DNA from 2 places in the Dietzia sp. SL131 genome. Region 2 is predicted to be linked to the other one. Evidence: riboswitches for the same ligand, from Rfam matches in the RefSeq annotation. Region 2 holds a riboswitch; the other holds the start of a gene.
The links. A riboswitch is a leader RNA that binds a small molecule or an ion and turns the genes downstream of it on or off. The one in region 2 is predicted to bind cobalamin.
Positions count from the first base shown of each region.

Region 1 (16,487 bases), 2.6 Mb from region 2:
TGGCGAACTCCTCACCGTGCTCGGCGAGCAGGGGCAGCGGCACGTTGTAGGAGCCGCGGATGTGCACCGAGGAGAACTCGGCCCCGGAGCGCACGTCGATGACGGTGGGCGGGGTGTCAGAGTCCATCGCCTCTCGCAGATCGGCGGGAGCGATGGTCGGGGCGTTCGTCAGCGTGGAGAGCATGGGTGAAGCGATGTCCTTTGACTGTTCGGGGTGTGTGGGGGTGTCGGGGTGGTGGCGCCGGGCGCCACCGGACCCGGGGGCCGGACGGGTGTCCGGCCCCCGGGTGTGGGCGCGACCGGTCAGACGGTCGCGAGGTTGCGCTCGGACCAGGCGGCGTAGCTGCCCTCGAGCTCGACCACGCGGTAACCGGCGCGACGCAGGGCGCTGGCCGCGACCGAGTTGCGGACGCCGCTCTGGCAGTAGGTCACGATCGGTCCGTCGGTCGGGAGCCGGTCGAGGTTCCACAGCGCCCGGCCGCCGCTGAGCTGCTCGGAGCCCGGGATGTGGCCGTCGGAGTGCTCGGTCTTGTTGCGCACGTCCAGCACCATCGCGGAGTCGAACGAGGCGAGCTCGTCCGGCCCGATCATCTCGGGGGTCGTCATCGGCAGACCCTCGAAGCTGGTCGTGTAGCCGGTGACCGTGTCGATTCCGACGCGCAGCAGGTGATCGCGCAGCGCCTCGGCCATCTCGACGTCCTCGGCCAGGACCACCAGGGGCGTGTCCTCCTTCTCGGGGTCGTAGACCCAGGCGCCGAAGGACGCGGCCTTGTCGACGCCGGGGATGTTGAGCGCCCCGGGGACGGTGCCGGCGTGGACCTCGTCCTGGCCACGGGTGTCGACGACGACGACCTCGTTCGCTTCGAGGGCGTCGGCCAGCTCGAGGGTGCCGAACTCGCGGAGCGGGGCCAGTGCGCCCAGCACCGCGGGGCCCTCCTTGTTCTGCCGCTTCATGCGGCCGAAGTAGGCGTGCGCGTCCGGCTGTCCGTCGAGCATCTCGTCGATGAAGCCCTGCTCGTCGTCACGCTCGACGTACCCGGCCCACCATGCGAAGCGGCGCTCGTAGCCGACGCTGGTCGACGGCAGCGCGCCGAGGGCCTTGCCACAGGCGCTGCCCGAACCGTGGCCGGGGAAGACCTGGACGTGGTCCGGCAGGGTGACGAAGGAGTCCTTCAGGCTGCGGAAGATCTGCTTGGCGCCCTCGAAGCGGGTGTCGACCCCACCCGCGGCCTCGTCGAGCAGATCCGGTCGGCCGAGGTCTCCGGAGAAGACGAAGTCGCCGGTCAGCATGTATCCGGGGCTGTCCGCGAAGGCGCCGTCGGTGATGAGGAACGACAGGTGCTCCGGGGTGTGGCCCGGGGTGTGCACGACCTCGACGGTGATGTTGCCCAGCTTGAGCTGGTCACCGTGGTGCAGGCGCTCCGCTTCGAACCCGTACTGCCAGTCGTCGCCGCCCTCGCCGGAGACGTAGGCGGTCGCGCCGGTGGCCTGCGCGAGCTCACGGGTGCCGGACAGGTAGTCGGCGTGGATGTGGGTCTCGGTGACGGCGGTGATCGTCATGCCGTGCCGGGCCGCGAGGTCCAGGTACTGGCGGATGTCGCGGCGGGCGTCCACCACCATCGCCTCGTTCTTGGCCTGGCAGCCGATGAAGTAACCGGCCTGGGCGAGGTCTTCGTCGTAGATGCGCTCGAGAAGCATGCTGCTCTCCTTGTCGATCGGGTTCCCGGTGTCGGGGTGTTCCACGACGATACATACCCCATGGGGTATACGCAAGACACCCTGGGGGTATGTCCTTGCGGCTGTTCTGCCGCCGCGCGTGGCGTCCGAGGGTGGCCTGCGCCACAAAAGATTGCACGGGCTGTGGAATCGTGCAGATGCCGTGCAAAACTGTGAGGGTTCGCGAAATGCACCTACGCACCAGGAGCCAGCGCATGGCGTCATTCCTCTACCGCATCGGGCGGTCCGCCTACCTGTTCAGATGGCGGTTCATCGCAGCCTGGATGCTGTTGATCGTCGGTGTCGGCACGGCCGCCGCCACGCTGACGCAGCAGACCAGCACCACCTTCTCGATCCCGGGACTGGAGTCCATCGAGACCCAGGAAGAGATGCAGGAGAGGTTCGCCGGCGCGGGCAGCCAGCTCGACGCCCCGACGGGGACCGTCGTCATCGGGGCGCCCGAGGGCAGCACCCTCACCGACCCGGCGGTGTCCGAGGACGTCGATGCCTTCCTCGCCGATCTGCAGGGCCTGGACTTTCTCGCCGGGACCGACGCGCTGGTCAGCCCGGTGATCGCGGCCGAGGGGCTGTCGGAGCAGTTGACCGCGGCCAAGGCCGAGCAGGGCATCGCCGAGGAGCAGATCGCGGCCGATATCGCCGCGTTGAGCCCGCTCAGCCCGGACGAGAGCACCGGCACGGTCGAGGTGCGGTTCGACGCCGAGAGCACGATGGACGTGCAGGCCGAGGACCGCGAGGCCTTCGCCGAGGTCGTCGCCGAGCACGAGGGCGACCTGACGATCGCGTACTCCGGCAACGCCTTCCAGATGTCCGAGATCAGCGCCGTCGGCGAGATCATCGGCATCGCGGTCGCCGCCGTGATCCTCCTGGTCACCTTCGGTTCGCTCATCGCCGCCGGCATGCCGCTGCTCACGGGCGTCATCGGCGTCGGGATCGGCATCGGCGGCATCTTCGCCGCCACCGCCTTCACCGACACGATCAACACCATGACGCCGACCCTGGCGTCCATGATCGGCCTGGCCGTGGGTATCGACTACGCGCTGTTCATCGTGTCGCGCTTCCGCACCGAGCTGGTCAAACACATCGGCGGCAACGATCTCGAGCCCGCCGAACTCGCGGAGAAACTCAAGGCGATCGACGCCCACAAGCGTGCACACCTCGCCGGGCTCGCGGTCGGCAAGGCCGGATCCGCGGTCGTCTTCGCAGGACTGACCGTGCTCATCGCCCTCGCGGCGCTGTCGATCATCAACATCCCGTTCCTCACCGCGATGGCGATGTCCGCCGCCGCGACGGTGGCGATCGCCGTGCTGGTCGCGATCACGCTGCTGCCGGCCATCCTCGGCGCGGTCGGCACCAAGCTCTTCGCCGCCCGCATCAAGGGCGTCAAGGCGCCCGACCCGGAGGACGAGAAGCCGACGATGGGCCTGGCGTGGGTCCGCCGGATCCGTGCCCGTCCCGTGCTCTTCGCGGGCGCCGGTGTCCTGCTGCTCCTCCTGCTGGCCATCCCGGCCGCGCAGCTGCGGCTGGCCATGCCGTCCGGCGGCACGATGGCCCCGGACACCCCGAACCGTATGGCGTACGACATGACGGAGGAAGCGTTCGGCCCGGGCCGCAACGCCCCGATGATCGCGCTCGTCGACACCCTGCAGGTGCCGGAGGAGGAGCGTCCGGCGGCGTGGGCCGCCGCGGTGGATCAGATCCAGGCGTTCGACGGGGTGGAGAACGCGCAGATCATCGAAACCAACGAGGCCGGTGACGCCGCCCAGGTGCTCATCACCCCCGAGTACGGTGCCACCGACGAGCGCGCCGCGAGCGTCCTCGAGGAGATCCGGTCCGGAGCCGAGGGCTTCGAGCAGGAGACCGGGGGGACCTACTCCGTCACCGGCGTCACCCCGATCTACGAGGACATCTCCGAGCGTCTGACCGAGGTGCTGCTGCCGTATGTCGGCATCGTCCTCGCGCTCGCGTTCGTCCTGCTCATGCTGGTGTTCCGGTCGATCTGGGTGCCGCTGATCGCCGCCCTGGGCTTCGGCCTGTCGGTGGCGGCGACCTTCGGCATCACGGTCGCGATCTGGCAGGAGGGCTGGCTGGGCATCATCTCCGATCCGCAGCCGGTCATCAGCTTCCTGCCCATCATGCTCATCGGCATCGTGTTCGGCCTCGCCATGGACTACCAGGTATTCCTGGTCTCGCGCATGCGTGAGGGTTGGGTCCACGGCAAGACCGCCCACAACGCGGTGGCCAACGGCTTCAAGCACGGCGCCCGCGTGGTCACCGCGGCGGCCCTGATCATGATCAGCGTCTTCGCCGCGTTCATGCTGATCGACGAGCAGTTCATCAAGGTGATGGGCTTCGCCCTGGCGGTCGCCGTGCTGTTCGACGCCTTCGTCGTCCGCATGACGATCATCCCCGCGGTGATGTTCCTCCTCGGCGAGCGCGCCTGGGGCCTGCCGCGGTGGTTGGACAAGATCCTCCCCACCGTCGACGTGGAGGGCTCCGCCCTGGAGACCGGGCAGCAGGAGAGCTCCGCTGTGGCATCCGCCGACGGTGGTGAGAAGGCCCGCGTCGATGCCTAGCCTGCGTGAGCGCAAGAAGGCCGACACCCGCACCCGCCTCTCGGCGGCCGCAGTGGAACTGCTGGTCGCCGAGGGGGCGGAGCGGGCGACGGTCTCGGCCATCGCCGGGAGGGCGGGTGTCTCGACCCGGACGTTCCACAACTACTTCGCCCACCGCGAGGACGCGTTCGTGCACTTCCTGCGCGAACAGATCGCCGAATGGGTGCGGCAGGTGGAGCAGGCGCCGGCAGACCTGTCGCCACTGGATGTCCTGCGCTCGACCTTCCACGAGCTCTACGGGCGCTCGGCGGACGATATCGACGCCGCCGAGAACCTGCTGGTGGCCGGGGAGCAGATCGGCCTCATGCTGGGCCCGGACGCCTGGACCAGCATCGCCGAGAACATCCTGGATCCGCTCTACGAGGCGGTCGGCCGCCGCGCACCGCAGCTCAACTGGTTCCGGGTCCGCGTCATGGTCGACCTGAGCCTCGCCGCCGGGGCGTCGGTGCTCAGGCACCGACCGGGTGGGGCCGGGCCCGCCGACTCCGCCGAGTCCTACCTGGACGACGCGTTCGATCTCCTCCAACACGGCGCCGCGAGGTTCCTCGAGCGCGACTGAGCAGCACGACCGAACAGCGCGACTGGGTCAGTACAGCCGGGGAGCCTCCCCGCAGCGGACGAGTTCGCCGTCGACACCGGCCCGCGCGCCGTGCTCCCGCAGGCGCGCGGCCAGCTCGTCGGGCGGCGGGTTGTGGTGGCCCAGGTGCACGGCCACCACGTCGGTCCGCTCGTCGACCGCCCCGATGTCCCGGAGTCTCCGGAGCATCGCCCCGAACCGGTCCAGGCCCAGGTGGGCGGGGGAGATCTCCTCGCGGTCGCCCAGCGTCTCCTCGAGGAAGACCGCGTCGTAGCGGGCGCCGCGCACCGCGGTGAACCACTCGTCGTCCCACGGCCCGGTGTCGCTCGCCCACAGCAGGCGGGCGCCGCCGGGCCCGGTCACGTCGTAGAGCACCGCGTCGCCGTCGCGGAACACGCGGTGCCGGGCGGGCAACACGCGTACGTCGTAGGCGCCCACCCTGAGCCGGTCGCCGGCGGTGACGGGGACGAAGCGCACCGGGTCGTCGGGGCCCACCCAGGGCCGACACGCATCGAGCGCGTCCGGGGGGCCGACCACCTCCAGCTCGCCGGCGTCGGGGACCCACGAGCGGAAGAGCAGGACCTGGGGTCCGAGATGGTCGGCGTGGGCATGCGTGACGAGCAGATGTCCCACCGCCGCCAGAGACCGTCCGAGCCGCACGGCCGAGCCGGGCGCCTCCGGTCCGCAGTCGATCAGCAGCTCGTCGTCGACAAGCGCGGAGGTCTGGCCGCGCACCACGCCGAGCCGGCGTGCCTCGTCGCATGACGGGCACCGACAGAACGGGTTGGGCCAGCCGTCCGCGGCGCCGGTCCCCAGCAGGACGACCTCCATCAGACGCCCGCCCCCGGCGCCGCGCCGGGCGCCGACCCGGGCGCGGGATCCGGGCCCGCCTCGCGCAGCGGCAACACGGCGCGGCCGTCGCGGCGGTCGAGGACCTCCACGCGCGCGTCGTAGACCTGCGCCACCCGCTCGACGGTGAGGACCTCCTCGGGCCGGCCGTCGGCCACCACACGGCCCCGGTCGAGCAACACCAGCCGCTGCCCGTAGTGGGCGGCGGAGGTGAGGTCGTGCATCGCCGCCACGACGGTCAGGCCGGTCTCGCGGCGCATGGAGTCCACCAGGTCGAGCACCTGCTGCTGGTGGCCGATGTCCAGCGCGCTGGTGGGCTCGTCGAGCAGCAGGACCCGCGGTTCCTGGGCCAGCGAGCGGCCCAACACCACCCGCTGCAGCTCACCGCCGGACAGCGTCGTGGCGGTGCGCGAGGCCAGGTCGTGCAGGTCCAGGCGATTGATGACGCGGTCGACGACCTCGTGGTCGTCGGCGCTCTCGGTGCCGAACCGGCCGATGTGCGGGGTGCGGCCGAGCCCGATGAGTTCGCGCGCCGTGACCCCCTCGGGGACGACCGGGCGCTGCGGCATCATCGCCACGGTCCGTGCCACCCTGCGGCGACCCGCGCGGCGCGGGGTCAGCCCATCGACCTCGATGTGACCGGCGGCGGGGATGAGCCCGGCGAGCGCGAACAGCAGGGTCGTCTTGCCGGAGCCGTTGGGGCCCACCAGGGACACCCACGAGCCGGCGTCCACGGCGAGGTCGACGCCGTGGAGGATGGCCGTGCGGTCCCGGGTGACGCGCAGGTCGCGGCAGGCCAGGGCGACCGGCGCGGGTGACGCGGCCGCCGCGGGTGACGCCGGTGGTGTGGCGGTCATATGTGCCCCCGGCTGCGGCGCAGGACGATGAGGAAGAACGGGGCGCCGATCGCGGCGGTGACCACTCCGATGGGCAGCTCGGCCGGGCTCATCGCGGTGCGGGCGACGACGTCGGCCAGGATGAGGAACGCCGCGCCTACCAGCAGCGACACCGGCAGCAGCAGGCGGTGCCCCGGCCCGATGAGCATCCGCACGGCGTGCGGGATGACGATGCCCACGAACCCGATCAGGCCCGACACGGACACCACCGCCGCCGTGCCGAGGGTGGCCACGCTGATGAGGACCAGGCGCACCCGCGCCGGGGCGATCCCCAGCGTCGCGGCCTCGGCGTCCCCGACCGCCATCACGTCGAGGGTGCGGCGGAACAGGGCGATCACGGCCACCGCCACGAGCACGTACGGCAGCACCGTCCGCACGTCGGTCCAGCCGCTGGTCGTGAGGCGGCCGAGCGTCCACGAGTACACCTGCCGCAGGGTCTCGTCGTGGCGCTGCATGAAGAACGTCTGGATGGCGCTGGCGAACGCCGCCACGGCGACGCCGGCGAGGATGATGACCACCTCGCTGCGTCCACCGCCGACACTGCGGCCCAGCGTGTAGGTGGCCAGCACCGCGATCATGCCGCCGGCGAACGCGGCGGGCGGCACCATCGCCGAGCCCATCGCGCCGCCCACGACGATCGCCAGGGTGGCGCCCAGCCCCGCCCCGCTGGACACCCCGAGCAGGTACGGGTCGGCGAGCGGGTTGCGGAACACGCCCTGGTAGGTGGCCCCGGCGATCGCGAGCATCGCGCCGACGATCGCGCCCAGCACCACGCGTGGGATGCGGATCTCCCAGAGGATGACCTGCTGACGTTCGGTGAACCCCGAGTTGATGTCGACGAGCGGCAGCCGGCCCACCAGTTCGAGCACCACGCCGCCCGGGGTGAGGCCGGCCGGGCCGATGAGGGTGCCGAGCAGGACCGCCGCGGCCAGCAACAGCGTCGCCCCGCCCAGCACGAGGGCGCGGCGGGGCGACGGGCGGGTCACGAGGCGGGCTGGTTCGCGGGGCTCTCCGCGGTCTCCGGCGCGGCGTCGGGCACCGCGGTGACGATCGCGGCGACCTCGCGCATGAAGTCGACCACGCGCGGGCCCCACCGGCTGGACAGGTCCTCGTCGACCACGTGGACGCGCCCGTCGCGCACGGCGGTGAGTCCGTCCCAACCCGGCCGCTCGGCCACGACCTCCGGGGTGATGCCGCAGCACTGGCCGTCGGCGAGGAACACGAGGTCCGGGTCGGCCTCGAGGATGAGTTCCTCGGACAGCTGCGGGTAGGGGTCGTCGCCGGTGGCGATCGAGGTTAGGCCGAACAGGGAGTAGATCTCCCCGACGTAGGTGTCGTCGGTGACGGTGTAGTAGGTGTCGTCGAGCTCGTGGAAGTACGTCAGCGGGGTCTCGCGCTCCGGCACCGAGGCGACGATCTCGTCGATCTCGCTCTGCATCCGCGACACGAGTTCGGCGGCCTCGCCGATGTGCCCGGTGGCCGCCCCGACCTGCTCGAGCTGGGTGTAGGTGTCGTCGAGGGTCTGCGCGGCGGGCAGCTGCAGCACCTCGACGCCGGAGCGTTCGAGGCCGGCCACGATGTCCCCGGTGTCGTCGGTGAGCACGACGAGGTCCGGCGCGTATCCCAGGATCGCCTCGAGGTTGGGCGTGTAGCCGGACAGGTCGGTGACCGGGGCGTCGGAGGGGAAGTCGGACCGCTCGTCGACCGCCACGACGCTGTCCCCGGCGCCGACGGCGTAGAGCATCTCGGTGGTGGTGGGGGCCAGCGACACGATCGCCTGCGGTTCCTCCGCCGCGGCGGAGGTCTGGTCGGCCGGGGCCGGCTCGTCGCCGCCGGTGCCGCTGCCGCTGCACGCGGAGGCGACCAGCGCCAGGGCGGCCAGGGGGGCGAGCAGCAGCGAGCGGGCTCGTGGATGGTGCATGGCATCCTCCGTGATTCGGAGGAAGAAAACAGCTCGGGCCGCGGCCTGGGCCGCTGCACGCGACCGTCCTTCGTCCGAGGTCAGTACGTACGGCTGCCGCGGAACCGGCCGACCTGGCTCGCCCGTCCTGAGACGGGATCACAGTTGCGGGACAGCGTCGGATTCGCACCGACTTCCGCCGAGTTGCCGCGGGGTCCGACGCTGGTGGCCGGACCCGTCGAGGGTATCCCACCCGTCGTCGCGTCCGCCCATCCCATACATCCGCTGTCGCCCCTGTCCGAGCCGTCCCCGCGCCTGGCCGGGGCGGGGCGAGGTCACGCGGAGCTGGTGACGACGGTCGGGGAGGATGGATCGCGATACCTGTCGGCAGTGGGAGAGGACCGTGGAGATGACGACGACGACGAGTTCTGCAGGCGAGGGGCCTTCGGCCGCGGATCTGCGCGAGCAGGGTTTCGCGACCAGGCGCGAGGTGATGAGCGACGACTTCGTCGACCGGGCCATGGACCGGGCTGTCGGGACGGAGTCGGAGGCGATCCAGCACGTGGTCGCAGAGAACGTGTGGGGCAACATCTGGAACCGGCCCGGGTTGGACCGACGGGATCGCAGCCTGCTTAATATCGGGATGCTCGTGGCACTGCGCGCGGACGCCGAGCCGGCGGGGCATGTACGCGGCGGGTTGACCAACGGGTTGACCCGCGAGGAGATCACCGAGGCGGTCATCCACGCCTCGGAGTACTGCGGCGCGCCGGCGGCCCTCGCGGCGACGAGGACCGTCCAGACCGTCTTCGACGACCTCGACGGGTGATCGCCCACACGGCCCAAGGACGTCATGGACGTCAGGTAGTCTCGACACGAGAGTGACAGACGCCACCCCTCGATCAAGGAGCCCCTCATGAAGAGCACGATGATGCCGGAGCAGTTGAACATCAGCACGATCCTGCAGTTCGGTGCGACCGTCCACTCCGATGCGGTCGTCACCACCTGGACCGATCAGGGACCACGGAAGATCACCTACGGCGATCTGGGCAAGCACGCCGCGCAGCTGGCCAACGCGCTGCGTTCCCTGGGGGTCGACGGTGACCAGCGGGTCGCCACATTCCAGTGGAACAACTCCGAGCACTTGGAGGCCTACCTCGCGATCCCGTCCATGGGCGCCGTGCTGCATCCGCTGAACATCCGGCTGTTCCCGGACCAGCTCGAGTTCGTGGCCAACCACGCAGAGGACAAGGTCGTGATCGTCGACCCGAGCCTCGTCCCGCTCCTGCAGCCGCTCCTGCCCCGGTTCTCGACGGTCGAGCACGTCATCGTCACCGGTGGGGGCGCCGCGAACCTCGAGGCTCCCGAGGGCATCCAGGTGCACGACTACGACGCGCTCCTCGCCGCCCAGCCCACCGAGTTCGATTGGCCGGAGGTCGACGAGAACTCCGGCGCCGCGATGGCCTACACCTCGGGCACCACCGGCGACCCGAAGGGCGTCGTCTACTCGCACCGGTCGATCTACCTCCACTCGATGCAGGTGTGCATGTCCGACGGCATGGACATCTCGCTCGACGACAACGTGCTGGCGATCGTGCCGATGTTCCACGCCATGTCGTGGGGCCTGCCGTACGCCGCGTTCATGGTGGGCGCCTCGCTGCTCATGCCGGAGCGTTTCCTACAGCCCGAGCCGCTGGCCGCGATGATCGCCTCCGAGCGTCCGACGCTGGCCGCCGCCGTCCCCACGATCTGGCAGGCAGTGGACGCGTACAGCGTGGACCACCCCATCGACATGTCGAGCTTCCGTGCGGTCGTCGTGGGCGGCAGCTCGTGCCCGCCGGAGCTGATCCGCAAGTTCCGGGACAAATACGGGATCAACATCGTCCACGCGTGGGGCATGACCGAGACCTCGCCCATCGGCACCCTGTCCCGCCCGAAGGCCTCCCTGCCGGAGGAGAAGCAGTTCGAGCTCCGCATGACGCAGGGCCGACTCATCGCCGGCGTGAAGGCCCGTATCGTCGACGATTCCGGCCAGGCCCTGCCATGGGACGGCGAGTCCGTCGGCGAGCTGGAGGTCCGCGGCCCGTGGATCACCGGCAGTTACTACAAGGTGGACGCCTCGGACTCCTTCGACGACGGCTGGCTGCGCACCGGCGACGTGGGGTATATCAAGCCCGAGGCGTTCCTGCAGCTCACCGACCGCGCGAAGGACATCATCAAGTCCGGTGGCGAGTGGATCTCGTCCGTCGAGGTGGAGAACTACCTCCTCGAGCACCCGTCCGTGGCGGAGGCCGCCGTGATCGGTGTCCCCGACCCCAAGTGGGACGAGCGGCCGCTGGCCACCATCGTCGTCAAGGACGGTGTGCCCGACCCGAGCGTCGAGGAGCTGCGCGATCACCTGGCCGAACGGATGGCCAAGTGGCAGGTGCCCGAGAAGTTCGCGTTCGTCCACGAGATCCCCAAGACCTCCGTCGGCAAGCTCGACAAGAAGCGCATCCGCGTCTCGCATTCCGACGGCGAACTCACCGTGGTGAACGCCCTGGAGAACTAGGCAGGCGGAAGGTCGAACGCGGGAACGCGTCGTCGGCCAGCGGAGGGCCCGGGATTGCGGTATGACCGCCCCCGGGCCCTGCTTCTGCGCTACTGGCTGCTCGGTGCCAACCGTCCCGCCGGCCGCCACGCCGGCCGCCACGCTGGCCGCCGCCACGCTGGCCGCCGCCACGCTGGCCGTCCCGCCGGCCGACACGCTGGCCGTCCCGCCCCCCCGCCGTCGCGGCATCATCGCCGAGCAGAGGATTTCGCTCAGACCCACTCGGGCGATACAGGCGAAATCCTCTGGACGGCGGAGGCGGGGCGGGCGGCGGGTCAGTTCGCGGCGACGCGTGCCAGCGGCCGGAGCGAGACGGGCAGTCCGTCCGCGGGGTAGGGCAGCGAGTCGTTCTTCATGGGCGGCACGTAGGCCAGCGGGACCGACCACTCGAAGTGGCGTAGCAGCGCGCTGAGCACCAGCTTGGACTCGAGGTTGGCGAAGATTATGCCGAGGCACTTGTGCACCCCGCCGCCGAACGGCTCCCACGCGAAGCGGTGCGACTTGTCCTCCCGCCGCTCGTCGGAGAAGCGTTCGGGGTCGAAGATCTCCGGGTCCGTCCAGTACTCGGGCATGTGGTGCGAGTACAGCGGCATGATCGAGGTGAGTCGTCCGACCGGGATCTCCACGCCCAGGATCTCGGTGTCCTTGACCGCCTTGCGCGCCATCACCGGCACCGGCGGGTGCAGGCGTAGCGACTCCTTCATCACCAACGCCAGATCGGGCAGCTCCTCCAGCTCGGCCATGGTGGGGTTCGGACCCAGGTCCTGGCACTGGCGGCGGAGCCGCTCCTGCCACTGGACGTCGCGGCCGAGCTCGTAGACCATCGACGTCACCGTGCTCGTGGTGGTGTCGTGCGCGGCCATGAGCAGGAAGATCATCTGGTTGATGATGTCGTCGTCGTCGATCCCGCCGGAGGCGTCCGCCACCTGGCACAGGGCGGAGAACAGGTCCTCTCCCGGGTTGGCGCGCCGGGCCGGCAGGTGGCGGCGCAGGAACTCCTCGAGCAGCCGGCGCCCCCGCGCCGCTCGGCCCCACTTGGTGAACGGCACCGCGGTGGAACGGACATAGCCGTTCGCGGCCTGGACGCAGTCGACGAACGCTGTGTTGACCTTGTCGAGCTCCCCGGGCGCGGCGTATTCGGCGCCACCCATGAACACCTCGGTCGCCAGGTCGAGGGTGTGCGTCTTGAGCGCGGGATAGATCTGGAACGCCCGGTCCGGGCCCCAGGCGCCGATGCCCTCGTCGACCAGCGGGGCGAGCCCGCGGGTGTAGCCCTCGAGCCGGGGACGGGTGAACGCCTCCTGCATGATGTGCCGGTAGTGGTGGTGCTCCTCGAAGTCGAGCAGCATCAGCCCGCGGTTGAAGAACGGCCCCACCAGGTATCCCCAACCGGGGCCGCTGGCGAACGCCTTGTCCGCGTTCTGCAGGGCGGCCTGGCAGGCGTCGGGGCCGATCAGGGCGGTCCACGTGGCGCCGAGGAAGTTCAGGTCGGAGACGGGGCCGTGATCGCGATAGCGGCGGGCCATGGTCGCCAGCGGGCTGTGGACGTATTCGAGCGTGCCGCCGAGGATCGGCAGCTTGGAGCGCAGTGGGGCCGGGCCGGGTCGGTAGACCCTCTCCCGCGGATCACCAGGGATGGACATCAGGCACCTCGTTGTCGGGTGACCCCAGTGTGTGACAGCCGTCACTAGTTGTCACTCGATTACCGAAACCGGCGGTGTCGTTTCTTTCACCCGGCCCGGCCAGCCGGCAGTCCCGCCGGCCGTGACACCGCCGGCCGGCCGCCCCCCGACTCAGGCTCGGGCGACCAGCGCGTCGATGTCCACGCCGTCGGGCAGAGCGCCGTACTCGGCCGAGCGGTCGTCGCCGAGCCGGGCCAGGCAGAACGCCTCCGCGACCGGGGCCGGTGCGTGGGCCAGCAGGACCGCGCCCTGCTGGGCCAGCGCCATCGCCTCCACCAGGCGGCGGGCGATCCCGGGGGCGGCGCCCGGGTCGGCGGCCGCGCGGCCGATCAGCGCGCGCACCCGCTCGACGTGCCGGTCGTACAGCTCGTGACCGCCCAGCTGCGCGGCCAGTTCGGCGTCGAACGCGGCCACGGACTCCGGTTCGCGGGCCATCGCGCGCAGCACGTCGAGCGCGATGACGTTGCCCGAGCCCTCCCACACCGCGAGGACCGGCTGCTCCCGGTAGCGGCGGGCGAGCGGGAACGACTCGGTGTACCCGTTGCCGCCGAGGCACTCCAGCGATTCGTAGGCGTGGTTCGGCCCGCGCTTGCAGATCCAGTACTTGGCGACCGCGGTGGCGAGCCGGCGGTAAGGGGCGAACTCCTCGTCGTCGTAGGCCGAGGCCAGACGCAGCGCGGTCCACGTCGCGGCCTCCGCCTCGAGCTGCAGGTCCGCCAGGACCGCGGCCATCGCGGGCTGGTCCACCAGCGTCGCGCCGAACGCGGCCCGGTGCCGGGCGTGCCACGCCGCCTCGGCCACGCCCTGGCGCATGCCCGCCGCCGCGCCGAGCACGCAGTCCAGGCGGGTCCGGCCGACCATCTCGATGATCGTGCGCACCCCGCGGCCGGGTTCGCCGACCATCCAGCCGAGCGTGCCGTCGAACTCCACCTCCGAGGACGCGTTGGACTTGTTGCCCAGCTTGTCCTTGAGACGCTGCACGAGGAACGGGTTCTGCTCGCCGCCGGGCAGGACCCGCGGGACGAGGAAGCAGCTCAGGCCGGCCGGCGCCTGCGCCAGGACGAGGAACGCGTCCGACTGCGGGGCCGAGCAGAACCACTTGTGCCCGCGCAGGACGTGGCAGTCACCGTCACCGACGGGCTCGGCGGTGGTGGTGTTGGCGCGGACGTCCGAGCCGCCTTGCTTCTCGGTCATGGCCATCCCGAACAGCACGCCCGACTTGGTGGCGGGGTCGCGCAGCTCAGGGTCGTACACCGTCGACAGCAGCGCCGGCTCCCACTCGGCGGCCAGCTCGGGGCTCAACCGCAGCGACGGGACCACCGCGTGCGTCATCGACAGCGGGCACCCGTGGCCGGCCTCGATCTGCGACACCAGCATGAACCCCACGGCCCGCTCGACGTTCGCCCCCGGCCCCGGGTCGGCCCACGCCGAGGTGTGCAGCCCGCGGGACACCGAGTACTCCATGATCCGGTGGTAGGCGGGGTGGAACTCGATCTCGTCGACCCGGTTGCCCCACCGGTCGTGCGCGCGGTGCACCGGCGTGAGGGTGTTGGCCAGCTCCGCGTCGTGTTGGTACTGCTCGGTGCCCACGTGGCGGCCGATCTCGTGGAACCTCTCGACGCGGGCGTGCGGCGAGAACACCGCGACGGCCTCCTGTAGTGCCGGGTTGAGGGCGTACTCGTCCACGTCCACGCGGGGCGGCGCCTGGTTGAGGACCACGTGGGTACTGCGGTGTCGGGTCGAGGACATGGGTGCTCCCCTCTAGTTCTTGAGATGCTCAGTTCTTGAAATACTCAGTTCTTGAAATACATAAGCTGCGTGCCCGTGGCGAGCAGCGTGCCGTCGCGGCTCCACAGGCGCGCGGCCTCGTCGTGGTAGTTGCCGTGGAACCGGTGCGAGTGCACGCTGCCGAGCAGGAAGTCCGTGCCCTGGGCGGCGATCTCGTCGGCGGTGGCCAGGAAGTGGATCGTCAACGTCACCGTGCCCGCCGGGACCGGCCGACCGAGCCGGAGGAACGACCTCGGGAAGAACGAATCACACAGGGACGCCAGTGCGAGATGGTCGAGTCCGCGGGGCTGGACGTCGCGGATCCACATCGTCGTCGTCGACTCCGGTTGCTCCTCACCGGAGGCCACGTCGTCCCACCCGCCGGTGACGAACCGCATGTCGTAGTTGTCGACCCACCGCACGCCGCGGTCCGACGCCGCGGCGGTGAGCTCCTCCGGCGCGGGGACGGCCGGCGGGGCGGTCTCGGTCTCCGACCACGTCTCGCGGCGCAGGCCGGTGATCGCGGTGGCGGTGGTGACGACCTCGTCGCCCTGGCGCATCTCCACCCACCAGTGCTGGTTGGAGCGGTTGGTGCGGGCGGGGCGGGCCTCGATCTGGAACTCGCCCTCGGCGACGGGCCCGGCGTAGTTGAGGGTCAGCGCGAGCGGGTCGCCGTGCTTGTCGGGGTGCTGCAGGATCGCGCCCAGCATGGTGGCCGCGGTGATGCCGCCGAACGGCCCCACCATGTTGGCCCACGCGGCGTGGGTGCGGCCGCGGAAGCGGTTCTCGCCGATCGGTTCCAGCGCGACGGCCTCGTCGAACACGTGGGTGGGGGCGTCCTGACCGGTCACGGGACCTCCTGTGGGGCGAGGGGATGGGCGCGGGGGTGGGCGCGAGGATGGGCGCGGGCTCACCGTACCGAGGAGAGGGGCGACGACGACGAGGAACGCCCGCCACCGGGGATCGTCCGGCTTTTCTCGGGGTTACGAGGCAGCGGCCGCGCAGGTGGGGCGGGTGAAACCCGTTGACGCCCTTGACGACGTTTATATAGTAAAGATGACCTCACAATGGGTGTGGCTCCGAGCGTGCAGGAGACGCGCGATGACCGGACTGCCCAAGTTCGCCGCCTCGAGAACGCTGATCGCTGCCGTGGCGGCGCTCGCCGCCGTGCTCGTGGTGGCGTTCGGCGTGGTGGCGCTGGTCCGTCCCGGAGGCGACCGCTCGGAACCGGTGGCCACCGACGCCACGACGTCCTCCCCCGAGACCTCTCCCTCGTCGCCCCGCATGTCGCGGCTGGCACCGCGCTCGTCGGCGCCCGAGGTCACCGGAATGCTCGAGGTGTCGGGCCCCGCGTGCGACGCCCCGGTGATCAACTCCGACCTGTTGTACCCGAACAGTGCCGCGCGGATCATCGACTGCGAGTCCGGGTGGGCGGTCATGGCCAGCGCGGTGTCGGGCGACCCCTACTGGGTCGCGTACTCGGACGGCAGGTGGCGCAGGGTCGGGAGGATATCGATCTACGCGGGAACCTGCTCGGACGAGGCGATCGCCCGGGGCGCCCCGGCGTGGATGGCGAGCAAGCACCTGGGGGACTGCTCGTCACGGGGCCGGAGCGGCCCGCCGGCGCTGGGGGCGGCGACGGTCGCGTCCACGCCCACGCCTCGCGCGACGACCGTGTCCCCGGCCGCGACCTCCCCGACTCGCACGAGTACGCGGACCGCGTCGCCGTCGGAGGAGTCGACGTCATCTCCGGCCAGCACCACGCGGACCACTGCCACCACGCCGGCGTCCTCCACGCCCACCCAGGTGCCGACATCCACCTCGCCGGGCAATGACGCGGCCGCGGACGGCGGGTAGCGACGCGAAAGGGATCCGGATCG
Region 1 covers NZ_JAPPRI010000003.1:3,413,548-3,430,034, forward strand. The annotation lists gene OVA21_RS17000 (rhodanese-like domain-containing protein) at 1-184, opposite strand, end outside; gene OVA21_RS17005 (MBL fold metallo-hydrolase) at 304-1,698, opposite strand; gene OVA21_RS17010 (MMPL family transporter) at 1,932-4,310, shown strand; gene OVA21_RS17015 (TetR/AcrR family transcriptional regulator) at 4,303-4,908, shown strand; gene OVA21_RS17020 (MBL fold metallo-hydrolase) at 4,936-5,757, opposite strand; gene OVA21_RS17025 (ABC transporter ATP-binding protein) at 5,757-6,632, opposite strand; gene OVA21_RS17030 (FecCD family ABC transporter permease) at 6,629-7,657, opposite strand; gene OVA21_RS17035 (ABC transporter substrate-binding protein) at 7,654-8,592, opposite strand; cobalamin riboswitch at 8,682-8,820, opposite strand; gene OVA21_RS17040 (carboxymuconolactone decarboxylase family protein) at 8,981-9,397, shown strand; gene OVA21_RS17045 (long-chain fatty acid--CoA ligase) at 9,485-11,119, shown strand; gene OVA21_RS17050 (cytochrome P450) at 11,434-12,801, opposite strand; gene OVA21_RS17055 (acyl-CoA dehydrogenase family protein) at 12,952-14,589, opposite strand; gene OVA21_RS17060 (acyl-CoA thioesterase) at 14,634-15,458, opposite strand; gene OVA21_RS17065 (hypothetical protein) at 15,709-16,464, shown strand.
Region 1: it holds a riboswitch for cobalamin, as region 2 does, so the genes downstream of both, OVA21_RS17035 (ABC transporter substrate-binding protein) here and OVA21_RS04880 (precorrin-8X methylmutase) in region 2, are expected to answer to the same signal.

Region 2 (13,917 bases):
GCTTCTTACACTCGGTGGCACATTCTGCGCATGCTGTCCGGCATGCCTCGAGCGTGGTCTTGACCGTGGCGAGGTTCTGCCCGGTGCGACGGCTGAGGATTTTGCCAGTGGTTGCGCAGAGATCGGCGCAGTCAAGGTTGAGGCGAATGCAGTTCCGTAGGTCTGCGACCATCTCTTCGGCCAGGCAGGCGTCAGCGCACGAGGTGCAAGTCTGTGCGCATTCGAGACACGCGGCGATGCAGTCGGCAAGCTTCTGCACGTCTATGCCGGAAGCGTCGTTGGGGTGGGTTTCGATCATTGAAGTGATGTGAGACATCGATGTGCTCCCTTCTTCTCCGAGTCGTCGCTGGAGGCGCCCAGCTAACGCCGACGCTACTGATGCGCAGAACTGGCTACAGTCCCTCGGTTCGACCTTCGCAGAATCTTTGTAATAACAAGCGTCCAATACCCGTTGTAGCGGCTTTTCGCAGAAGGGCGGATCATTGTGCGGAGCGGTGACGCACGGTGATCCACTGCGCTGTGATGATGACTAGGGCCACGATCGCGGTGATGCCCAGCGTGAGTGGGTCGGACTGCGCCTTGAGCAGGAGGAAGGGTACGAGCACTGCGACGTCGAGGACGATCGCGACCCACGGGATCCACGCCTTGGCATTGACGTCGTCCTTGAGGCGTCGGACGATCCCGTAATGGATGGCGATGTCCATTGCCAGGTACAAGATCGCCCCCAGGGAGGCGATCTGTGACAGGTCGAAGAAGGCTGCCATGAGGATCGCCAGGCCGGCTGTGATGTAGAGCGACTGGTGTCCGCCAGCCCCGGGTAGGCCCGGCACCTGGCCCATGTCGCGGAGCATGTCGTAGAGCTTGGAGACAGAGAACAAGCTCGCGATGAGTCCTGACAGCGTCGCCACCACCGCGATGATCACGGTCAGCGTGACGCCCCAGGATCCGAACATCGGCTTGGCAGCCTCGGCGAGGGCGTAGTCGCGGGCCCCGATGATCTGCGGAACGGTCAGGCTGGCGGTTACTGCGACGGTGATCAACAGGTAGAGGACGGTGCACAGGGCGATGGAGATCATGATGGAGCGGCCGATGTTGCGCTCCGGGTCCCGTAGGTCCGCGCCCTGGTTGGTGATCGTGGTGAAGCCCTTGTAGGCCAGGATGCACAGGGTCACCCCGGCCAGAAAGCCCATCCAGCCGTGCTCCGGTGGGGTGCGTTCGGCGACGGTGAACAGTCGGCCCAGCGAGGACACGCCCGCGGCCAGGATGCCGGCGATCGCCAGCACCGCGATGCCCACGATCTTGAGCGCCGCGGTAGCGGTGGCTGACCGCTCGACCCACTGGTTGCCCACCAGGTTGACCAGCGCGGCGGCGGCGATGGCGAACACTGCCAGCACCGGCACCCACAGGGAGGAGTCCTGCATGCCGAACGGCCGCAGCACGTAGGTGCCGAAGGTCCGCCCCAGCAGGGACTCGGCGAGGATCATCGACACGTACATGAACAGGGAGAACGTGCCGGCCGCCACCCCGGGCCCGTAGGCGGCTTTGAGCAGCATCGCGATCCCGCCCGAGGACGGGTTGGTGGCCGAGTACCGGATGTAGGAGTAGGAACTGAACGCCACCACCACCGCGCCGGCGAGGAACGCCCACGGCACCCAGCCGCCGGCCAATTCCGCGACCTGGCCCACCAGGGCGAAGATGCCGGCTCCGATCATTACCCCGGTTCCCAGCGCGACGGATCCGGTGAGAGTGAGCTTGTCTTGGGACTGTGTGCTGTGGTCCATGCTGACCGCACTACCTTCCTGCCGGTGGGTGGCCGCGTCGGTGGCGATATCGGCGCGAGTGGGGATGTCAGGCGAGTTGCATAGTGGTCAGGCAGGTGAGGTCGTCGTCGCCCGTGGAGATCGGAGCGGTGGCCGTTCTGCCGTCGTGGTCGATGGTGAGCGTGGCCGTGATGCCTCGCGGTAGCCAGAGCCCGAGGAAGCCGTTGTCGTAGGTGGTGAGCGGTTCGTCGATGAGGGTGTCACCGGAGGCGTTATCGGTGACTGTGACGTGCACCTGTTCGTTGGCGATCTCGCCGAGGCAAGTGGTCAGGCTGTGGAATCGGCAGGGGTGGGTGCTCGTGTAATACGGAGCCACTGACAGATAGAACTGGTCCTCTGGAATAGGAATCGTCTCGAGGCTCTCATCGCCACTGGTCAAGACCAGCTCTGTCGGCTGCACCGAGGCGATCAGATCGTTCGGCCTGTCGGCCACCGGCATGGTGTCGAGCGTGTTGATGATCTGGGGTGCGTCGAGGCCGGCGAGGTCGTAGTGCTCCAACGACGCGGGAGGCCAGTTGGGTACTGCATTTTCGGCGGGCCCGGGCGAGCAGCCGGTCAGGGTCAGGGCAGCGGCGGCAACGAGCGCGATCGCGGCTCGTCTCCGAGTGGAGTGGGTGGTGTTCATCGGATTCATCCTCGTTGCATCGCTGTGGTGACGGTGTCCGGGCGGAGGTCGAGACGGCGCAGCAGCTGCGCGTTGAGAGCAACGACGACGGTGGAGGCGGACATGAGGATGGCGCCGACGCCCATGGGCAGTACGAATCCGATCGGGGCCAGGACACCTGCGGCCAGGGGCACGGCGGCGAGGTTGTAGCCGGCGGCCCACCACAGGTTCTGCTTCATCTTGCGGTAGCTCGCCCGGGAGAGTTCGATGACCGAGAGCACAGAGCGGGGATCCGATGAGGCCAGGATGACGCCGGCGGAGCCGATCGCCACGTCGGTCCCGGCGCCGATGGCGATGCCGACGTCGGCTTGGGCCAGTGCGGGCGCGTCGTTGACCCCGTCGCCGACCATGGCGACCTTCTTGCCTTCGGACTGCAGTTCGGCGACTTTGGCGGCCTTGTCTTCTGGCCGGACCCCGGCGAAGACCCGGTCGATGCCGAGTTCGGCGGCGACGGTGTCGGCCACGGCGCGAGCATCGCCGGTGATCATGACGACTTGGGCTCCGGCGGCATGCAGGGCGTCGACGGCGTCCCGGGATTCCGGCCGGATCTCGTCGGCCAGCCGCAGCGCGCCGATCACCCGGCCCTCGGCGAGGATGTGCAGGATGATCGCGCCCTCGCCTCGCCACTGGTCGGCGATGGGGAGTTCATTGCGTCCGTGCTGATCGAGCAGGTGGGGGCCGCCGACTTCGACCACGGTGCCGTTCACCGTGGCCTTGACGCCCACGGCCGGGGAGGAGGAGAAGTCGGTCGCCTTCGACACGGTCAGGTCGCGGGTCTGTGCGGCCCCGACCACGGCTCTGGCCAGCGGGTGCTCACTGTCGGACTCGGCGGCTGCAGCCAGGGCAAGCACCTCGTTGGCGGTGTGCCCGTCTATTGATTCGATTCCGGTGACGGTGGGTTCGCCCTTGGTCAGGGTGCCGGTCTTGTCGAACAGGACGGCGTCGACGGTGCGCATCGACTCGAGCGCGAGGCGGTCCTTGATCAGTACGCCGCCGCGGGCGGCGCGTTCGGTGGCGATGGAGACCACCAGCGGGATCGCCAATCCCAGCGCGTGGGGGCAGGCGATGACCAGCACGGTGATCGTGCGCACCACACCCGCGTCCGGCAACCCGAGAGCGCTCCAGATGATCGCGGTGATCACGGCCGATGCGAGGGCGAACCAGAACAACCAGCCGGCCGCGGTGTCGGCGATGCGCTGGGCCCGCGAGGAGGATGCCTGTGCGTCGGCCACCAGCTTCTGAATTCCGGCCAGAGCGGTGTCGTCCCCTGTCGCCGAGACCTTCACGCGCAGGCCGGAGTCAGTGGCCACGGTGCCTGCGACGACCTGCTCGCCGATGCCGCGGCGGACCGCCTTGGATTCGCCGGTGACCATGGATTCGTCCATGCTGGCCGAGCCGTCGATGATCGTGCCGTCGGCGGGCACAGAAGCACCGGGGCGGACGATCACCACGTCGCCGACCACCAGGTCGGCCGGGGAGACGATGACGACGTCGTCATCGTCGACCTTCTCGGCCTCATCCGGCAGCAGCGCCGCCAGGGAGTCGAGCGCGGAGGTGGTCTGCGCCAGGGAGCGCATTTCGATCCAGTGGCCCAGCAGCATGATCACCACCAGCAGGGCCAGTTCCCACCAGAAGTTCAGCTCATGATCCAGGATGCGCAGGGTAGCGCCCCAGGAGGCGATGAACGCCACCGTGATCGCCAGGCCGATCAGGAGCATCATGCCGGGCTGGCGAGCGCGGAGCTCGGACAGCGCGCCGGTCAGGAACGGCCGACCGCCCCAGAGATAAATCACCGTGCCCAGGGCGGGGGAGACCCACCACACCCAGCCGGCCTCCGGCAGCTGGTAGCCGATGAGGTCGGCGAACATGTCATTGAAGCCGACCACCGGCACTGCCAAAACGAGCATGATCCAGAACAGCCGCCGGAACTGCCCGACGTGGTCTGCGTGCCCCGCATGACCGCCGTGGTCTTCATGACCGGAGTGATGCTGTCCGGTGTGGCCGTGGCCCGCCGCGTCGTCAGCTGCGCCCGGGTGATGATGTTCGGCTACCGAGGTGGCCATCTCGTCGGGGCGGCCGGCCGAACCGTCACCGGGTCCGCCGCGGCGATCATGGTGGTGGTGATCGTGTGGCTGACTCATTTGGCTACTTTCGTGTGAGCGCCGGCGGCCAGGGCGGCGTCATCGTCAGCCTGCGGACGGCCGGTGGCGGCGATTCGTTCTAGGTCCGTGGGCGTGGAGCAGCACGAACACGCTTCCTTGACGGCCGTGAGCGGGAGCGCAGAGCGCGTTGTGGAGAACATGGATTTTCCTCTCCGCGTGGTGTGGTGTCTCGGGTGTCGTGCCGGGCCGGTGTGGCCCATGGCGATCGGGTGGTTAGAGCGAGGTGAGCAGGTCGCGCATGGTGTCGATCTCCTGCTGCTGGGTGTCGATGATGGTCTGGGCCAACTCGACCGCAGGCTGGTAGCGGCCACCTTCGACCTCCTCCTCGGCCATGGCGATGGCGCCCTGGTGATGGGCGATCATCTGCTCCAAAAACATCCGGGCGGCGTCGGCTCCCTGTGCGTCGGACAGCTGTTCTAGTTCGTCGTCGGAGAGCATTCCCTCCATCATGGACATGTCGTGACCGCCGTGACCATCCTGCGGTTCGGTCGCCTCGCCCCACTGCTCCAGCCAGTCGGTCAGCTGCGCGATCTCGGGGCCCTGGGCAGCCTTGATCTCCTCGGCGAGCGCCGCGACGTCGGCGGGGATGTCGTCCTTGGCCAGGATGATGTCGCTCATCTCGATCGCCTGCTGGTGGTGCGGGAGCATCATCTGCGCGAACATCACGTCGGCCTGCGAATGCTCCTCGTCCTGGCCAGAGGCAACGGTGCCGGCCACGGGTGTGGTGGCGCCGGCCGCGGTGGTGGGCGCGGCGGGCGAGGCTTCGGTGCTGTCGGTGCTGTCGGTGCAGGCGGACAGCGTCAGGGCAACGGCGGTCAGGGCTGCGGGCAGGAGCAGAGTGGTGCGGGTCATCGTGGTCGATGTCCTTTCGGGTCGGCGTCAAGATCGGGTGGTGTGTCGATCGGGTGGTGGTCAGGCGAGGTAGGACAAGGTGGTCATCATTCCGGCTTCCTGGTGGTAGGCGTTGTGGCAGTGGAAGGCCCATTGGCCGGGGTTGTTCGCGTCGAACTCGATCTCGATAGTCCGCATGGGGCGGATCGTGACGGTGTCTTTGCGCAGCCCGCTGTCGGCGAGGGCGAAGGTGTGACCGTGAAGGTGCATCGGGTGGGCCATGTCGGACATGTTGCGCAGCCGCATCCGGACCCGGTCGTCGCGGGAGACCTCCAACGGCGTGGTGTCGGGGTGGGTTTGCCCGTTGAGTGTCCAGCGATACGGCATCATGCTGCCGCCCATGTCGACGCTGAGGTAGCGGTCGTGCCCCCGGTCCGGCAATCGTGAGTCCGGCGCTGGGGTCAGATCCGCGGCCAGCAGCACCGGTCCGTCGAGTTCGCCGGGGCGCGGGTCGGCGGGTAGCTCGCCGGCCCCGGTGCGCACGAGGGCGTACCCGTACCCGTTCTTGCCTTCTGCTTCGGCGAAGAGGGGAAACACCCCGTCTGTCAGCGTGACCACGGCGTCGACCCTCTCGCCCATCCCGAGCAGGATCGCCTCCGTCTCCTGGGGAGCGGTGGGAAAGCCGTCGGTGTCGGTGACGGTCATCGTGTGTCCGCCGAGGGCGACGCGGAAGAACGTGTCCGCCCCGGCGTTGATGATCCGGATCTTCGCGCGTTGGCCCGGGCTGGCAGTCCATGAGATCGGATCGGCCGGGACTCGGCCGTTGACCAGGTAGTGCGGATAGTGGACGTCCCCGGCGACACCGAGCAACCGGGAGGTCATCATCGGGTTGCTGGACCGTGCGCCCCCCATCTGGCCGTGCCCCATTCCGGCCATCGGCCGGCCCTGAGCGCCGGGGGCATCCATGCCCACTCGCCCGGCGGCGTCCTCGGGCGTGCCGTCGATGCCGTCGATCCAGTCGTCGAGGACGACGATCCATTCGTGGTCATAGTCCCCGGGGTCGGCGGGATCGTCGATGATCAGCGGACCGTACAGGCCCCGGTCGAGCTGTAGCCCGGAGTGTGAGTGGTACCAATGAGTCCCGGCGTGGGGGACTGTGAAGTCGTAGGTGAACCGGGCGCCCGGATGGATCGGGTCCTGGGTCAGACCGGGCACTCCGTCCATATCGTTGCGCAGGGCGATGCCGTGCCAGTGCACGCTCGTCTCCTGGTCGAGCTGGTTATCCACCTCGACTTGCAGCAGATCTCCTGCCCGGGCCCGCAGGACCGGACCCGGAACAGTGTCAGCAAATGCCCAGGTCGACACCACGAGACCACCGAGATCGACCTCCACCGGGCGCGGGGACAGCCGAGCGTTCACCACCTGCTGGCCTGGTCGCTGCCGCTCGGCCTCCAGGTCCCGGATCGCCGGATCCGACGCCGACACCGGCACCCCCGAGGGCGCCGGCTCGCTGCAGGCGGTCACCGCACCCGCGCCGGCCAGGACCGAACCGATGAGAAATGCCCGCCGCGACAACTCCTTCATCGGTCGCCCTCCGAGGGCGACGGCCCGAACAGGGCAGTGACCAGGAGCAAGGTTGACGCCCACAGTGCGGTGACGACCACGGCGCCGACGGTCAATGCGACCCATCCGAGCATGAGGTACCTCCCGTGTCCGACTCGACCGCCCATGGTGACCGGCCACCCGAGCGTTCTGGATGGAGATCGTGTGAAGATTCGGTCAAGGCGCCCACTCGGGTGAAGGATTTCCAGGAGTTGCGGCGAAGATGGCCTGCATGCCCCCTTCCGTTTCTGGCGCTCGCCGTTCGAATCCCCAGCAGCACGCCGGTCCGCGGGCGCTGGTGGTCGATGACGAGGAGCCCCTCGCCGACCTGGTCGGGTCCTATCTCGAGCGCGACGGGTTCGATGTCACGATCACCGGGGACGGACAGGAGGCGGTGGGTCTGGCTCGTCGAATCGATCCCGATGTCATCGTTCTCGACCTGGGGCTGCCCGGGCTGGACGGGATCGAGGTATGCCGTCAGGTCAGGACGCACTCCGACGCCTACATCGTCATGCTTACGGCCCGGACCGAGGAGGTCGACACGCTGATCGGCCTGTCCGTCGGCGCGGATGACTACATGACCAAACCGTTCAGCCCGCGCGAGCTCTCGGCCAGGATCCAGGCGATGATGCGCAGACCTCGAACCGGCGCCACCGAAATCGACCACGGCAGGTCGCCGGAGCAGGTACGGACCGTCGGCGACCTGACTATTGACACCGCGGGCCGAGAGGTCACCGTCGGCGGCGCCGATGTCGCGCTGACCCGCACCGAGTTCGACATCCTCGCCGCGCTCGCCCGCGACCCTGGGGTCGTCTTCAGCCGAGCCCAGCTGATGGCCGCCGTGTGGGGCCCGAACTGGGTGGGTGATGACCACTTGGTAGACGTCCACATCGGTCACCTTCGCCGCAAGCTGGGCGACGATGCCTCCCGAGGCCGTTTCGTACGCACGGTCAGAGGAGTTGGTTACCGCATGGGAACCGGCCAGTGAACGACATACCATCGCCGGACGCGACTGAAACTCGGCCCCGCACCAGCCGACGCGTCGCTGGGTTCAGCTTCGGAACCCGCCTGCTTCTGGCCATGTCCAGTGTGGTCGTCGGGTGCGCGGTCAGCGCGTGGCTCGTCGCCTCCGCCCTGGCCCCGGGCATTTTCCACGACCACCTCGGTCAAGCCGGCATCGACCACGATTCGAACGAAGCAGCCCACGTCGAAGAAGCCTTCACGGTCGCCATAGTCCTTGCTTGGGGGCTGGCGGTGGCCATCGCGGTCCTGGTGGCCTTGCTCACCAGTTGGTACCTCACCCGCCGGGTCCAGCGCTCGGTCACCATGGTTACCACTTCGACGGCAGACATAGCGCGTGGGCACTACGAGACCCGGATGGCGAGTCCGAAACTTGGCCGGGAGTTCGACGATCTGGCGACCAGCGTCAACGAACTGGCCAGGCGTCTCGATGCGACAGACGCCACCAGGCGAAGGATGCTCGCGGATCTGGGCCACGAGCTGCGCACCCCGCTGGCCACCATCGACTCCTACCTCGAGGCCGTGGACGACGGAGTCCGTACCTTCGACGACTCCACAAGGCAGGTGTTGTGGGCGGCCACCCGGCGGCTCGAACGCCTCGCGTCGGACATTGTCGACGTCTCCGATGCAGAAGAACACCTCACACGACTGCAACCAGCCCGAACCACCACTAAAGCCCTGGTGGAAACGGCAGTCAACGCAGCACGCGAACGCTACTCGGACAAAGGTGTCCAGCTGCACATGGGTGAGATCGAACCAACCGACGTCACCGTGGACGTCGAGCGAATAGGACAGGTACTGGGAAACCTCCTCGACAACGCCCTACGACACACACCGACCGGAGGGACCGTCACCCTCAGCGCTGTTCGTTCGAGAAACGAACACAACCGCGATCACCGTCTCCGACACCGGGGAAGGGATCGCCGCACAGCACCTAGATCATCTCTTCGACCGCTTCTACCGAGCCGATCCCGCCCGAGGCCGAAACGCAGGCGGCACCGGAATCGGCCTGGCGATCACCCGAGCACTGGTCGAAGCACACGGAGGACGAATCCGAGTAAGCAGCCGCGGCACAGGCCACGGAGCACAATTCACCCTCGAACTCCCCTGCACGGCAGAGACGCCAGGAACGAAACTGCTTTAGCAAACTTGCACCTCCCCGTCATCTGTCCGCCCAACCCCGCTGCACTCCCCGCGCACGTCAGTGCTTGAGTGGTCGGTCTAGTCCCAGGGTGTCAGTCTCGCGGCCGCGGACAGCGATTCTCCGGTGTGGTGGCAGCAATCAAGCTGAGCCTGCGGCGGCGCTGCGGAGCGGGAGTACGGAATGGTTGGTCAGCTCGAGAACGGTCTCGCCGCTGGTGTCGGCGAGTTCTGCGGTTATGGTCACTTTCGCATCGCCGCGTTCGGGTCGTGGAGTCATCACTTGCACTGTCAGGTGTCCGGTCAATGTGGTGTCCGGCCGCACCGGCCGACGGAACTGAATCTCGAAACTGCGTCCCACCCCTCCCGTGAAACGGGACCAGAAGGCGGGCACGGCCAAGCGCTGGTAGATCGCCAAGGTGTGTAGTCCACTGGCGATGACGCCACCGAGCGGGGTTGTCGCGGCCGCGGTCGGGTCGGTGTGGATGAACACCGGATCCCACTGTCGTGCGTAGGTGACGATCTCCTCCTCGGTGATGGTGTAGCTCCCGAGTGGGATTAGTTGGCCGGGTTCGAGATCGTCCGCGTAGTAGATGTCGGTCATGTCGCCCTCCCAAGTAGTCGGCCCAAACCGGCCTCAGATCGCGGGAGGCCTCCATGACTTCCGAGCTTTGGCGAGCCAATACTGGCTTCGGGTCTAGCCGATGCCCGAGTGATCAGAGTTCACGACGTCACAAACCTCGGACTCCACACGCGTCCCGACTCCGTGACCCGGGTCCCAGAGGCGCCCACGATGAGCAGGCACTTCATGTCGACGGAGTCGCAGTCGAGGTCGGCGAGAGTCGTCACGGTGAGGGATTCCTCGGTTCGCCCAACATCACGGCCCACGACCACTGGCGTCGTCGGGCAGCGGTGGCGGAGTAGGACCTCGCGGGCGTCGGAGACCTGGTGGGTGCGCGAGCGGGAGGCGGGGTTGTAGACCGCCAGGACCAGATCCGCGGCGGCGATCGCGTCCAGCCGCTGGTCGATCACGTCCCACGGCTTGAGCCGGTCCGACAGGCTCATCACTGCGAAGTCGGCGCCGATGGGAGCGCCCGCGCGCGCGGCGACCGCCTGCACGGCCGAGACGCCGGGAGCGACGCGGACGTCGATGCCGGTGAAGCGCGGATCCTCCGCGGCCTCGAACACCGCCGAGGCCATGCCGAACACGCCCGCGTCGCCGCCGGAGACCACGGCCACTTGCTCGCCCGCGCCGGCCAACTCCAGGGCGAGTGCTGCGCGGTCGACCTCGACGGTGTTGCCCGAGCAATGGCGACGCAGCCCGGGCCGCTGGGGAACCCTGTCGACGTACGGGGCGTACCCCACCACGTGGTCGACCTCGGACAGGATCCGCGAGGCCTCCGGGGTGAGCCAGTCCTGCGGCCCCGGGCCCAGGCCGACGACGTGCACGACGCCGCGCGATGCTGGGGACTGCTCGTCGGCAGAGTTGGCCGAGCCGGCGGTAAGCGCCGGGGAGGGCTCCCCGGGTGCAGAGAGCTGCGCGGGCCGGCGGCCGGTGGGGTCGGAGTGCTGAGAGTCGCCGGGGACGACGATGAGCGAGAAGTACGGCACGGAGTCCGGGTCGACCTCGCTGACCGGGTGATGTGCCTCCGCGTCGGTCGACGCCCGCTCCACATAGACCGCGCCGTCGAGCCGACCAGCCGCCTCGAGGGCCCGCCGGACGGCGGGGAAGTTGCGGCCGAGCTTCATAATGATTGCGCCGTCGGTGTCTGCAAGCCGCCGCGCGAGCTCGGGCTCGGGCAGAGTGCCCGGCAGGACGGTGAGGACGTCGGTTTGCCGGACCAGGGGAGTGGCGGCCGCGGCGGTGGCGGCGGCGAACGCGGGAATGCCCGGCACGATCTCGGTGTCGAACCGAGGGGCGAGCTTGTCGTGCATGTACATGAAGGAGCCGTAGAACAGCGGGTCCCCCTCGGACAGCAGCACCACGTCGCGGCCGGCGGCGAGGTGTGCGGCCAGCCGCTGCGCGCTGCGCTCGTAGAAGTCCGCGATCGCGCCCGCGTATCCGCCCGGGTGGTCGGTGACGCCCGTGGTCACGGGGTACTCCAGTCGCTCCTCGATCGCGCCAGAAGGGATGAGGTCGGCGGCAATGCGGCGGGCGTTGGACTCCTTGCCGCGCCCGGCGTGAAAGGCCACGACGTCGGCCGCGCCGATGAGCCGGGCGGCCTTGAGGGTGAGCAGCTCGGGATCGCCGGGTCCCACGCCGACGCCGTACAGCCGGCCGGTCACTCCGCCTCCTGCGCCAGGGCGTTTACGGCAGAGGCGGTCATCGCGGACCCGCCGCGCCGCCCGTGCACTGTGACAAAGGGGATGTCGATGCCGTGGTCGTCGGCGAACTCGGCGAGCGCTGCCTTGGACTCGGCGGCTCCGATGAAACCCACGGGGCAGCCGACGATCGCGGCGGGTCGGGGAGCGCCGTCGAGAAGCATCTCCAACAGGTGGAACAGGGCGGTGGGGGCGTTGCCGATCGCGACGACGGCGCCGTCGAGGCGATCGCCCCACAACGCCAGCGCGGCGGCGGAGCGGGTCGTGCCCATCCGCGCGGCCAGGTCGCGGACGCCGGGATCGGCCAGGGTGCACACCACGTCGTTGGCGCGGGGGAGCCGGGCCCGGGTGATCCCGGAGGCGACCATGTGGGCGTCGCAGAGGATCGGCGCGCCGGCGTCGAGCGCGGACCTGGCCGCGCTGACCAGGCCGGGGTGCACCTGCAGGTCACGGGGCAGGTCGGTCTGACCGGTGCCGTGCACCATCCGCACGGCGAGTCGCTCGGCGTCCGCCGGAACGCGGGACAGGTCGGTCTCGCGGCGGATGGTCGCGAAGGAGTCGACGTAGATGGCGGGCCCGTCGTCGAGGTAGTCGTAGCGACGCGGCGGCCTCAAGGCAGCACTCATGGGGTCCTCCTCGGGGTTCTCGCCCCGGTGTGAGAAGTCGCAGCGACGCGGTGGGAGCGCGCTGATCCCCGGTGAGTATCTGGCTGGGCCCATCGGCTCGACGGGCCTCACAGTGGCGGAACCGCCCCGGACTTGCACCGGGTTCCTCGCCGTGGGACAGCCCGCAGCCTACTCGCGGACGACCAGCACCCCGCGCCACGGGGTCACGATGAGCTCGGCGACGTCGCCGCCGGTGAGCCGGGCGATGAGGGTGCGGCCGAGGATCCCGTCCGGCGCCGCGACGTGCTCGATCCGCCCCGCCGACCCCGCGACCGGCCCGTACGGCAGCGCCGGGGCCGGGCTCGGGAGCCGGTCGTCCACGGGGTGGGCCGCGACGAGGGGGTTGGCAGTTCCCGCACGTGCCACGGGGCGTCCGGCCCGACGCCGCGGGCGTCGACGAACTCGCGGGCCAGCTCGACCAGCCGCTCGGCGGCGTCAGTCAGCGGCACGACGTCCGACCACTGCTCACCCACCCGCAGCTGCGCGATGTCGGCATCCAAGGCGACCAGGCCCAGATCGCAGGAGCGCTCGAGCAGGTCCCCGCGGCCGTCGTCCAGGACGAACAAGAACCGGCCCGGCAAGCCGCCGAGCGCGGGATCGGCCAGCAGCCCGGCGTCCAGCGCCTCGGTCACCGGCCGCAGGTCCGCGCGGCCCCGGGCCTGCCCGCCGAACGACTCGCCCAGGCCCGTCAGCGGCGAGACGAGGACGTTGCGCACCAGCTCGTGCCCGGGCGCGGGGAGCAGGCCCGTCTCCGCGATCGCCGCCACCACCTCGCCGGGCAGCTGCCCGTCCGGACCGATCGGCAGAGCCCGCAGTTGCAGGTTCGCGCGTGTCGTGACGTGCACGTTGTCGTCGTCGCCGTATCTCACGGCGACCCCGTGCAGGCCGGCCAGTGCCGCCGGTGACACGCGGCCGCCCGGCACGCGCAGCCGGACCAGGGCGCCGTCGGAGGCCGGCCACGGCCGCAGGACGCCCGGGCACATGTCGCCACGGGTCCGGCGGGTGGGTTCGGCGATGCTCACGGGGGCCATTGTGGCAGCCCGACGCGCGCGTTCATTTTCCCGATCCCCGGTGGTAAGTTTCTCTTCACAACTGAAGAAACGGAGCTCCACCGTGACACCTCGCCGCGTACCCACCCTTCTCGCCTCCGTCCTCACCGCAGTCGCACTGGTCGCGGCCGGGTGTTCGTCGGACGCCGCCACCGAACCCGCCGCCGCCGAAGCGGCCACCACCACCACGGCATCACCGGCCGCCGGGTCCGTCGCTGGGGTGACCGTCCCGGACGCGTTCACCGCGATCACCGTGGTCCCCATCGGGAGCCCGCCGCTGCCGTTCAAGGGCACCGACGGCAAGTACCACGTGGCCTACGACCTGCAGCTCACCAACGCCACCAAGGTGCCGGCGAGCGTGGACAAGATCGATGTGGTGGACGGCGCCGATCCCTCCAAGGTCATCGCCAGCTTCTCCGCCAACGAGCTGGTGGATCCGGACTGCGTCTTCGGCGACTGCAACCGCCTGCGGGACCTGCCCGCCGGGTACGTCGACACCGCGCAGATCCCGCCGCAGGAGAGCCGGGTCGTGTTCATCGACTTCACCCTCGACTCGCTCGACCAGGCCCCGGACGCGGTGCTGCACCACCTCTACGGGACCGGCGCCGCCTCGCCGGCGTTCGGGGAGCCGGGGCCCATCGA
Region 2 covers NZ_JAPPRI010000003.1:848,093-862,009, forward strand. The annotation lists gene OVA21_RS04830 (four-helix bundle copper-binding protein) at 1-316, opposite strand, end outside; gene OVA21_RS04835 (APC family permease) at 480-1,781, opposite strand; gene OVA21_RS04840 (CueP family metal-binding protein) at 1,849-2,445, opposite strand; gene OVA21_RS04845 (heavy metal translocating P-type ATPase) at 2,451-4,391, opposite strand; gene OVA21_RS19250 (hypothetical protein) at 4,431-4,643, shown strand; gene OVA21_RS04850 (DUF305 domain-containing protein) at 4,860-5,498, opposite strand; gene OVA21_RS04855 (multicopper oxidase family protein) at 5,559-7,061, opposite strand; gene OVA21_RS04860 (response regulator transcription factor) at 7,375-8,067, shown strand; partial or broken gene OVA21_RS04865 (sensor histidine kinase) at 8,160-9,243, shown strand; gene OVA21_RS04870 (MaoC/PaaZ C-terminal domain-containing protein) at 9,382-9,843, opposite strand; gene OVA21_RS04875 (precorrin-2 C(20)-methyltransferase) at 9,963-11,525, opposite strand; gene OVA21_RS04880 (precorrin-8X methylmutase) at 11,522-12,187, opposite strand; cobalamin riboswitch at 12,241-12,389, opposite strand; gene OVA21_RS04885 (nitrite reductase) at 12,391-13,248, opposite strand; gene OVA21_RS04890 (M23 family metallopeptidase) at 13,340-13,917, shown strand, end outside.